Regions from separate parts of the Alkalihalophilus pseudofirmus genome, predicted to be linked through region 3. Evidence: predicted binding sites of a transcription regulator. Region 3 holds the regulator's gene; each other region holds the start of a gene.
What was found. Region 3 encodes CtsR, which represses protease genes until heat stress. Its sites were predicted from a motif close to ATGGTCAATAAAGGTCAAACA; they were not measured.
Positions count from the first base shown of each region.

Region 1: the regulator CtsR is predicted to act here: its motif matches at 1,314-1,334, upstream of PQ478_RS04410 (ATP-dependent Clp protease ATP-binding subunit).
Region 2: the regulator CtsR is predicted to act here: its motif matches at 1,463-1,483, upstream of clpP (ATP-dependent Clp endopeptidase proteolytic subunit ClpP).

Region 1 covers NZ_CP117835.1:863,673-866,959, reverse strand. Annotated here, with positions in the region: gene PQ478_RS04415 (NlpC/P60 family protein) at 1-1,154, opposite strand, end outside; gene PQ478_RS04410 (ATP-dependent Clp protease ATP-binding subunit) at 1,464-3,287, shown strand, end outside.
Region 2 covers NZ_CP117835.1:3,538,348-3,541,634, forward strand. Annotated here, with positions in the region: gene rpoN (RNA polymerase factor sigma-54) at 1-1,030, opposite strand, end outside; gene clpP (ATP-dependent Clp endopeptidase proteolytic subunit ClpP) at 1,609-2,196, shown strand; one part of gene PQ478_RS18680 (IS3 family transposase) at 2,730-3,287, opposite strand, start outside.
Region 3 covers NZ_CP117835.1:107,167-110,453, reverse strand. Annotated here, with positions in the region: gene clpC (ATP-dependent protease ATP-binding subunit ClpC) at 1-122, opposite strand, end outside; gene mcsB (protein-arginine kinase McsB) at 140-1,216, opposite strand; gene mcsA (protein-arginine kinase activator protein McsA) at 1,221-1,754, opposite strand; gene PQ478_RS00545 (CtsR family transcriptional regulator) at 1,857-2,327, opposite strand; rRNA gene rrf (5S ribosomal RNA) at 2,761-2,876, opposite strand; rRNA gene PQ478_RS00535 (23S ribosomal RNA) at 3,060-3,287, opposite strand, start outside.

The sequences.
Region 1 (3,287 bases), 760 kb from region 3:
GCTTTTTCGACAATTTCATTTGACGTAGGAGGCGGAGTAAGATTTTCATCCGTATAGTGCTTAGCTCCAACGAACGCATTGGACCAGTACTCGCTCGTGTTCATATTCCGTTCTGTTATTCCCTCACTAGTTATAATGACAAAACGACCATTATCTATATAGATTCCTGACATTAAAAATGCACCTTGGAAAAAGACAACATCCCCCGGCAGCAAGTCTTCTAAAGCTACTTCCTCTCCTAGCAGCCACTGATCACTAGCTGCCCGAGGAAGTTCTAACCCTTTAGTTTCTTTATAGATGTATTGAACGAATTCGGAGGTAATGAAACCTTGATGGTTTTCACCCACCATTTCTAGTGCTAAGTTTGCTGAAAAATCTTCGATACTGCTTCCCTCGGTATAGCGATTGGCTCCAACATAAATTCCTGACCAATAACTACTAGAATATAAATTAGCCTGCGTAATTCCAGAACTAGTAACAATAACAAATTGACCATTTTGGATATAGATCCCTGACATTAATGAACTTCCTTGAAAAAAGACAACATCACCTGCTTCTAGTTTATCTTTTTCCACTTCAGCCCCTATTAAGAGTTGGTCTCTTGCAAGACGTGGCAAATCTATGCCTTTACTCTGTGCATATACATGTTGAACAAATTCGGAAGTTAAAAACCCTTGTTCATTTGGTCCAATCATTTCTAAGGCAAGACTAGCTGCAGGGTCCTCCACGGGAACAGCACCCTCTAAATAGCGGTTAGCTCCGACATAAATTCCTGACCAATAAGTACTGGCATCAAGATTTATCTCTGTGATTCCTCCACTTGTTACCACTACAAAGCGGCCGTCCCCTACATAAATTCCTGACATTAATGAGCTTCCTTGAAAGAAAAGAATGTCTCCTGCTTGCAGGCTTTCACGGGCAACTTCCTCTCCTACTTGGCGCTGCTCCCTTGCTAACCGAGGTAAATCTATTCCTCTTGCCTCTGCATATATGTATTGAACAAATTCAGAGGTAATAAATCCTTGATTATTCGGACCAACCATTTCTAAGGCAAGATCAGCTGCAGGCTCTCCAGTTGTTTGTGCTAGAGTGCTGGATGAAAAAAAGACCACTAACATTAAAAAGATAGTGATATAAATACATTTTTCTTTCAAAAGAATCCCTCCTTTTACTAAGTCTACTAAATGGTTTTTCTTATTGTCTTTAGTCCTTTCTGATTCATTTCAAACATTAATCTACTAATAAAGGAAAGCGAAGTGAAGCTTACTTATATAGGCAAGGTAATAATTTAAAAAAATTAGGCAAAACACTTGAAAGTCAAAAAAGGTCAAAGTATAATAAAGTCAACTAAGGTCAAAGAAAGTCAAAGTCGAACTTTGATCTTTAAAATCAAGATGAACCTTTCAACAAGATAAACAGCCGATGGAATAAAAAAATGAATGATAATCGAGGAGGTTATGTTAATGAAATGTCAAAACTGCGAACAACGACAAGCAACAGTGAATGTTAGTATGCAATTCAATCAGGAGAAAAAACAATTTAAGTTATGCCAGACATGCTATCAAGAAATGCGTGCTGCAAATGGAATTCCATCAGGTTTTGGGCATGGATTTTCTCATATGCCGTTCGATGACCTATTTAAGCAATTAACAAACAACCATATGAATGCAGCCGCTCATGATCCGAAACCATATCCATCTCATGCCGAATCTATGAATGGTGGGCACAAAGGAGGAGGCGGTTTCCTCGATCAATATGGGAAAAACGTGACGCAGGCTGCCAAGGCTGGATTAATTGATCCCGTGATTGGGCGTGATACAGAGATCGAGCGTGTGATTGAGATTTTAAACCGACGCAATAAAAACAACCCCGTGCTTATTGGGGAGCCTGGCGTTGGTAAAACAGCTATTGTAGAAGGTTTAGCATTAAAAATTGTTGAAGGTAATGTTCCTTCAAAACTTTTAAATAAGGAAGTCATCCTATTAGATGTAGCATCACTTGTTGCCAATACAGGAATCCGCGGCCAATTTGAAGAGCGGATGAATCAGCTTATCGCTGAGCTTAAAGAACGTAAAAATGTGATGCTGTTTATCGATGAAATTCATTTATTAGTAGGTGCTGGTTCTGCAGAGGGTTCTATGGATGCAGGCAATATTTTAAAGCCAGCCCTAGCGCGTGGCGAGCTCCAAGTTGTTGGTGCAACAACGCTAAAAGAATACCGTGAAATCGAAAAAGATGCGGCCCTTGAACGTCGATTCCAGCCTGTGATGGTCAATGAGCCGTCCATAGAAGATGCCATCAACATTTTAAAAGGTATTCAAAGTAAGTATGAAGATTACCATCAAGTAAGCTACACAGAAGATGCGATCAAAGCTTGTGTGAACTTATCACACCGCTATATTCAAGACCGCTTTTTACCTGACAAAGCGATTGACTTATTAGATGAAGCTGGCTCGAAGTTAAACTTGCAAGCAGGTGCAGCAAGCCACGACGAGATTGAATCACGCCTTGCAGAAATTCATAAGGAAAAAGACAAGGCATTAAAAGAAGAAAACTATGAAGCAGCTGCAAAATTACGTGATGAAGAAGCAAAACTAGAAGATAAACTAAATAAATTAGAAGCTAAACTAAATAAATCAGAAGATAAAAAAGCGAGTGTAGACACAGCTCAAATTGAAGCCATTATTGAGAAGAAAACAGGGATTCCAGTCGGTAAACTGCAAGCAAACGATCAAGAAAAAATGAAAAACCTAGCGGATCAACTTCGCGGCAAGGTCATTGGACAAGAAAAAGCGGTTGAAAAAGTAGCCAAAGCCGTTCGCCGTTCACGTGCCGGCCTAAAAGCAAAACACCGTCCGATCGGGTCCTTCTTATTTGTAGGACCAACTGGTGTGGGTAAAACAGAATTAACTAAGTCATTAGCAGAACAATTATTTGGTACAAAAGAGGCAATGGTTCGTCTTGATATGAGTGAGTATATGGAAAAACACTCTGTCTCTAAATTAATTGGATCGCCGCCTGGATATGTAGGCCATGATGAGGCGGGTCAGTTAACAGAGAAAGTGCGCCGCAATCCGTACTCTATTATTCTGCTTGATGAAATTGAGAAAGCTCACCCTGATGTTCAGCATATGTTCCTGCAAATTTTAGAGGACGGGCGCTTAACTGACAGCCAAGGAAGAACAGTGAGCTTTAAGGATACAGTCATCATTATGACAAGCAACGCTGGTGTCGGAGTGAAAAAGAAGGCAGTTGGATTTGGCGCAAGCGAGGCTGTTGCCGAGACT
Region 2 (3,287 bases), 650 kb from region 3:
TATCAATTTCTTCAGCAATATCCTTTAGTGTCAGCGGCTTCAATACCCCACTTTTTGATTCAAAGAAATCGCGTTGATGACGAACGATCGCTTCGGCTACTTTTTTAATCGTCTGTTGACGCTGTTCAATACTTTTTAGGAGCCATTGAATCTGCTGATATTTTTGCTTAGCATATTCAGTCGCTTCCGCTTGATTCGAACGATGCAGAAGCTGTTCATAATCACGGTTAAGCCGGATTGGCGGCAAGGAGTCATCAATTAACTGCACGAATAACTCGCCGTTCTTCCATGTAATAGACAGGTCTGGAATTAAATAATTCGTCGGCTCTCCTGAGTACTGGGTGCCGGGACGCGGATCTAGTGTTTGAATTAAGTCGTACACATCTTGGATATCGCTCATTGTCACATCTAATTCAGCCGCAAGAGTCTTCCATTTTTTAGAGGCAAGATCCTCCATATGCCGGGAAACGATGATTTCAGCCAATGGCGCTTTATTTGAAAGGTGCTTAAGCTGCAAAAGAAGACATTCTGAAAGAGATCTAGCACCTATCCCGGCAGGCTCAAAGCTTTGCAAAATACGTAAAACATCTTCTCCCTCTTCTGTCGAGATCGCTAAATCACTGCACACCTCTTCAAACGGGCGGCAAAAGTAGCCGTCTTCTCTCAAGCTGAAAATAAAATAATGAAGCTGACGCTCAAGTTCTTCCGATAACGCAATCTCCCCAGCTTGGGAAACTAAGTGCTCGCTCAAACTTTTATGGTCAACAAGGGCATAGTCAATAGGCGATGCCTCGTCTTCACTCTTTCTAGTGCTACCGGACCTCGGTGCCGATGCCCCTATATATGAAGATTCGCTCCCCGCTTGCATAGAAGCTTGATCTTGTAAGTCAATTAATGGATTCTCAAGTGCCTGTTCGTGTATGAAGGCGGACAAGTCTGTTGTGGAGTACTGCAACAAATTAATCGCCTGGCGCAGCTGCTGCGTCATAATTAATGTTGTTGTCTGCTGTTGAAAAAGACCAAACTGCATAAACTTCCTCCTTCCTTCCGTAAAAGTATCATACCATAAAAACCAGATATGTGAGCCGCATTGTAAGCGCTTACTAAAATAGTATGAATACAAATAAAAATCAGACCAACTAAAGCCATTATACTACAGAAAAGTTGAGACGTCTCGTTTATGAGCGACTAGTCTTGATGGCCGGCAATTAGAAGTCCGGCCTTGACTTCGTTTGACGGACGGAAAGAACCTCGAGCGAATAGACGTCGAAACTAGACACGAAAAGTGAATTTGGCTCGTTTAGGTATGAAGGTGGTGGAGCTTTGGCAATGAGAAGCGGCTTTCGAACTCCCTTTAATGCCACCAGGAGCATTTCACGTTTGAACTACTTTAAATTCGGCTATGATGTAAGAAGGGTTTAAGCACCAACATAGGGAATAGTATGTAATAGAGGAGGCAAAACATTTGACCTTCTTTGACCTATTAGGTATGATGTACATATATTTAAAAAGCCGTTCGTACATAAGAAACTGTTTACCAAACGGCGGCAAGACAGCTAGAATCAGCCTAATGATTTTAGAACAATCCATTATAAGGAGGAACTGATTATGAACTTAATTCCTACAGTTATTGAGCAGACAAACCGAGGTGAGCGTGCTTATGACATCTACTCTCGCCTACTTAAAGACCGTATCATCATGCTTGGCAGTGCCATTGATGACAACGTAGCAAACTCTATTGTTGCTCAACTTTTATTCCTACAAGCAGAAGATCCAGAAAAAGATATTTCTCTTTATATTAACAGCCCAGGTGGTTCGATCACAGCTGGTATGGCGATCTATGATACGATGAACTTCATCAAGCCGAAAGTATCAACTATTTGTATCGGTATGGCAGCTTCTATGGGTGCATTCCTTCTTGCTGCTGGTGAGCCTGGCAAACGTCTTGCTCTTCCAAACAGTGAAGTAATGATTCACCAACCGCTTGGCGGAACACGCGGGCAAGCTTCTGATATCGAAATCCATGCTCGCCGCATTATTGAAATGCGCGAAACATTAAACAAAATTCTTGCTGAGCGTACAGGTCAACCATTAGAAGTCATCGCACGCGATACAGACCGTGATAACTTCATGACTGCCTCAAGAGCAAAAGAATACGGCTTAATTGACGAAGTAATTTCTTCACCAAAAAAATAATAACACACTGAAAACCCACCCGGCATTTTGTCAGGTGGGTTTCTTGTTGTGGCTAACCTCACTAGAGAAAGAACTAACTACCCACAAACATCTGTGCAGGGAAACGTAATATCTCTCCTTACAATGTTGTTGATTTCCTCTGTAGAGACTCGCTTCAAACTTTCCCAATTCTCGTTCTTATTTAATGATATCGCTTAAAGATTTCCTCCATACGATAGTTGTTGATTTCCGCTGCAGGCACACGCTTTCCGCGGGCGGCCCGGGAGCTTCCTCATCGTCTTCACTCATAACAGACATAAGTACACTGGAAAATGGCTCCACTGCAGCAATTGTTGATCTCCACTGCAGGGACTCGCTTTCCGCGGGCGGTCCGGGAGCTTCCTCATCGTCTTCACTCATAACAGACATAAGTACACTGGAAAATGGCTCCACTGCAGCAATTGTTGATCTCCACTGCAGGGACTCGCTTTCCGCGGGCGGTCCGGGAGCCTCCTCGGGCTTTCTGCACTGGACCCATAAAGTTGGACACTTTTTTAAGCAGCTTTTTGGGTACTGAGTCGATAAGCTACTGGACTTTTCCGGTTCAATCTTGATTTAATTCTCACATGGTTGTAGTAATAGATGTATTGTTCTAACTCTTCTTTGAAGTGTTCAATACTATCAAATTCGTTTAAATAAAGGAACTCCGATTTCAGGATTCCAAAAAAGTTTTCCATGACAGAATTATCGTGACAGTTGCCTTTTCGAGACATACTTTGTGTGATGTTATGTTCTTTCAGTTTCCTTACGTAAGGGGCCATTCGATAGTGCCAACCTTGATCAGAATGAATCAAGAGATCATCGCCTTTATTTAGGTGCTTTAACCCTTGGTCCAACATCGTATCGACCAAATCATACGTTGGTCTTGATTGGAGCGTATAGGTTATCAGTTCGCCGTTAAACAGGTCAAATAGTGGAGACAGATAGAGCTTCTGTCCAAACAATTTAAATTCCGTAATGTCTGTCACCCACTTTTGATTAGGCTTCTCGGCTCTAAAGTTACGGTTTAGGATGTTTGGAGCTGCTTTTCCAACTTCTCCTTTATATGATTT
Region 3 (3,287 bases):
TCTCTGATCAGACCGAGCAGTACATGCTCTGTACCAATATTATTATGACCTAATCGAATGGCTTCCTCTTGTGCTAATGCTAATACCTTCTGAGCTCGTTCTGTTAAACGTCCAAACATCATTGGCGCCACCTCCACGTTTATTCGTTCGTATCGTTCTCAAGCTTTAATCGTTCACGGATGAGAGTTGCACGCCGCTCATCTCGTAAATCCGGCGATAACACTTCGCCTGCGTACTGCTGCAAAAAGCCCGGCTGAGTTAGGATCATTAACTCATTTAAAATATTTGCAGAAACATTCTCAAGCAGACCAACATCAATACCTAATCTGACATCAGACAATCGCTGAGTAGCTTCTTTTGATTCAATTACTCGACTATAAGAAAGGATCCCGTAAGAGCGGTACACCCTGTCTTCTAGCTGTAATTTCGAACTTTGCATTAACACTTCTCGTGCTGCACGTTCTTGTTGAATCAACTGCATCACTACATCTCGCAGGTCTTCAACGATATCTTGTTCAGATTTTCCGAGAGTTAATTGGTTTGAAACTTGAAATAGGTTACCTAAAGCTTCGCTACCTTCCCCGTAAATTCCTCTAACAACTAATCCTAATTGATTAATTGCCGGTAAAATTTTATTTAATTGACGTGTCATCGCAAGCGCTGGAAGGTGCATCATCACTGAAGCTCTTAACCCTGTCCCAACATTTGTCGGGCAGCTGGTTAAATAACCTCTTTTTTCATCAAAAGCATAGGTCACTCTTTCTTCAATCCAATCATCCAATCTACTAGCTGCCTCTAACCCTTTCGTTAATTGAAACCCAGGAAAAAGACATTGAATTCGAAGATGATCTTCTTCATTAATCATAATACTTACCGACTCATCTTCACTTAGGATCACAGCACCATGTTTTGATTGTTCCGCTAAGTTGGGGCTGATCAAGTGCTTCTCTACTAAAACTCTTTTTTCGTTAGCTTTTAAATCTTCCATTAACACAAGTTCAAGCGGACCAGTCTCTTGGTTGTCATCTGTAAGCAATGACTCTTTAACCTGCTTTACTACTGCGCTTGATTCTTCCATGGTAGCTAACAAAGGGAACTTATATTCTTTTAGGTTTCTAGCTAATCTTATTCGGCTGCTCAAGACAATATCCGAATCTGCACCATCTTTTTTCATCCAAGGACTAATTGCTTCTGAGATAAATTTCTGGAGTGACATCTTCTCACCCCTCTCCTTGATTCTTTTTTTGTTCTTCAAGCGCTCGAATTTGGTCACGGGTCTCTGCTGCCTGCTCAAATTCTTCACGTTCAATATACTGCTTCATTTGAGCTTTCAATGAGTCAATTTCTCGTTGAAGCTGAATTCCTCCGCCTACTCTTACGGGAATCTTTCCAGAGTGAGTGTGGTTTCCACTATGTACCCTTTTTAGAATAGGATCCAATTTATCTTCGAAACTCTTATAGCAGGCCGCACAGCCAAATCTTCCTGTACGGGTGAACTGTTCATACTTCATTCCGCAATTGTGACAAACCAGCTCTTTAGGTCTATTAACCTTATCTTGACTTGTATTAATAGGTTTATCTAAATGAAGCAGCCCAGATAGTAATTGATGGATAGAGAAGCTGTTAGAGCCTGGGATGTGCTCTCCTTTTTCTCGTGCACAGTGTTCACATATATGAAATTCTGCTTTTTTCCCGTTAACAATTTTCGTAAAATGCAATGTCGCCTCTCTTTCACCACATTCTTGGCATTTCATCGCATAACACCTCACTCACTTTTCGATATTAAACAGGTTTGATATTAGACAGTTATCGATTAAAGGAAGATCGATTAAGGTAAGTCTTCTAACGAATTTCTATTAACGGTCTTGTTTATAAGTTAATGTTTCGAGCATTGCTTTTAGAAGGTTTGCTCTTATTTCATCTCGATGAGTGACCGTTGTTTGGAATAATGATCGGTCTACTACACTTACCATAAGATTTGCTTCCCTTTTAGAGATAGCCCCTTCTTCTAGAAGCCGCAGTATCACATTTTCTGCTGTCTGTTGATCAATTTTTGTTCCAATTACATTCATGACCTGTTCGAAGAGAGCTAGATCGTCATGAGGCTTCACTTTAATAATTCGAATGTACCCGCCACCGCCTCGTTTGCTTTCCACAATATAACCTTTTTCTATTGTGAAACGAGTACTAATCACATAATTAATTTGAGAGGGCACACATTCAAATTGTTTTGCTAATTCGCTTCGTTTTATTTCAAGCAAATCATCTTTACTTTTCATTAAAGTTGACTTAAGGTAATTTTCAATAATATCCGATATGTTCCTCAATCATAGACGCCTCCTCTCTCCCATTTTGACTTTGACTATCTTTGACTTTGAAGATATTATAATCAATCTGTTGTAAAAGTGCAACTATTTGACGTCACACAAGCTAGTATAGCCAATGACTCATCAATCTCTACATGGAATATGTAATTGGTTAAGTAATTCTTTCTCTATTCCCTATATATGAATAGACTAATCATTATTATTATTAATTCCGTTAAGGCCAAAGATTTTAATTTTAGATAGCAGCTGTTATTCGAATATACTTTAGATTATGGCAAGGAAGAAGGGAAGACATTAGAGATTAAGGAGGATGATTGAGGAGTGAGGATGGTATACGCCGGTTCAGCGAGTAATTGCGTCAGGCGATTAGCGAATAGATTGCAATGTATCTTATACGCACAAAAAAACCATTCCTTTAAGGAATGGTTTAGGTGCCTGGCAACGTCCTACTCTCACAGGGGGAAGCCCCCAACTACCATCGGCGCAAAAGAGCTTAACGACCGTGTTCGGCATGGGAACGGGTGTGACCTCTTTGCTATCGCCACCAGACTATGATTTACTTCAGATGATCTTCATATTTCTTCGTCAGCTTCCTCATTCATGTCCTCACGTATGCTTGATACGCTCCGGGCATTCACTTCGTCGCTTCCTCGAACTGTTCGATCCTCTTTGTAAATGTTTGAGATGGTTCTCTCAAAACTAGATAATGTGTAAACATATGTCAAGAATAATTTGGATAAGTCCTCGACCGATTAGTATCTGTCAGCTCCACATGTCGCCATGCTTCCACACCAGACCTATCAACCTCATCATCTCTAAGGGGTCTTACTGGATTAACTCCATGGGAAATCTCATCTTGAGGGGGGCTTCATGCTTAGATGCTTTCAGCACTTATCCCGTCCACACGTAGCTACCCAGCGATGCTCCTGGCGGAACAACTGGTACACCAGCGGTGTGTCC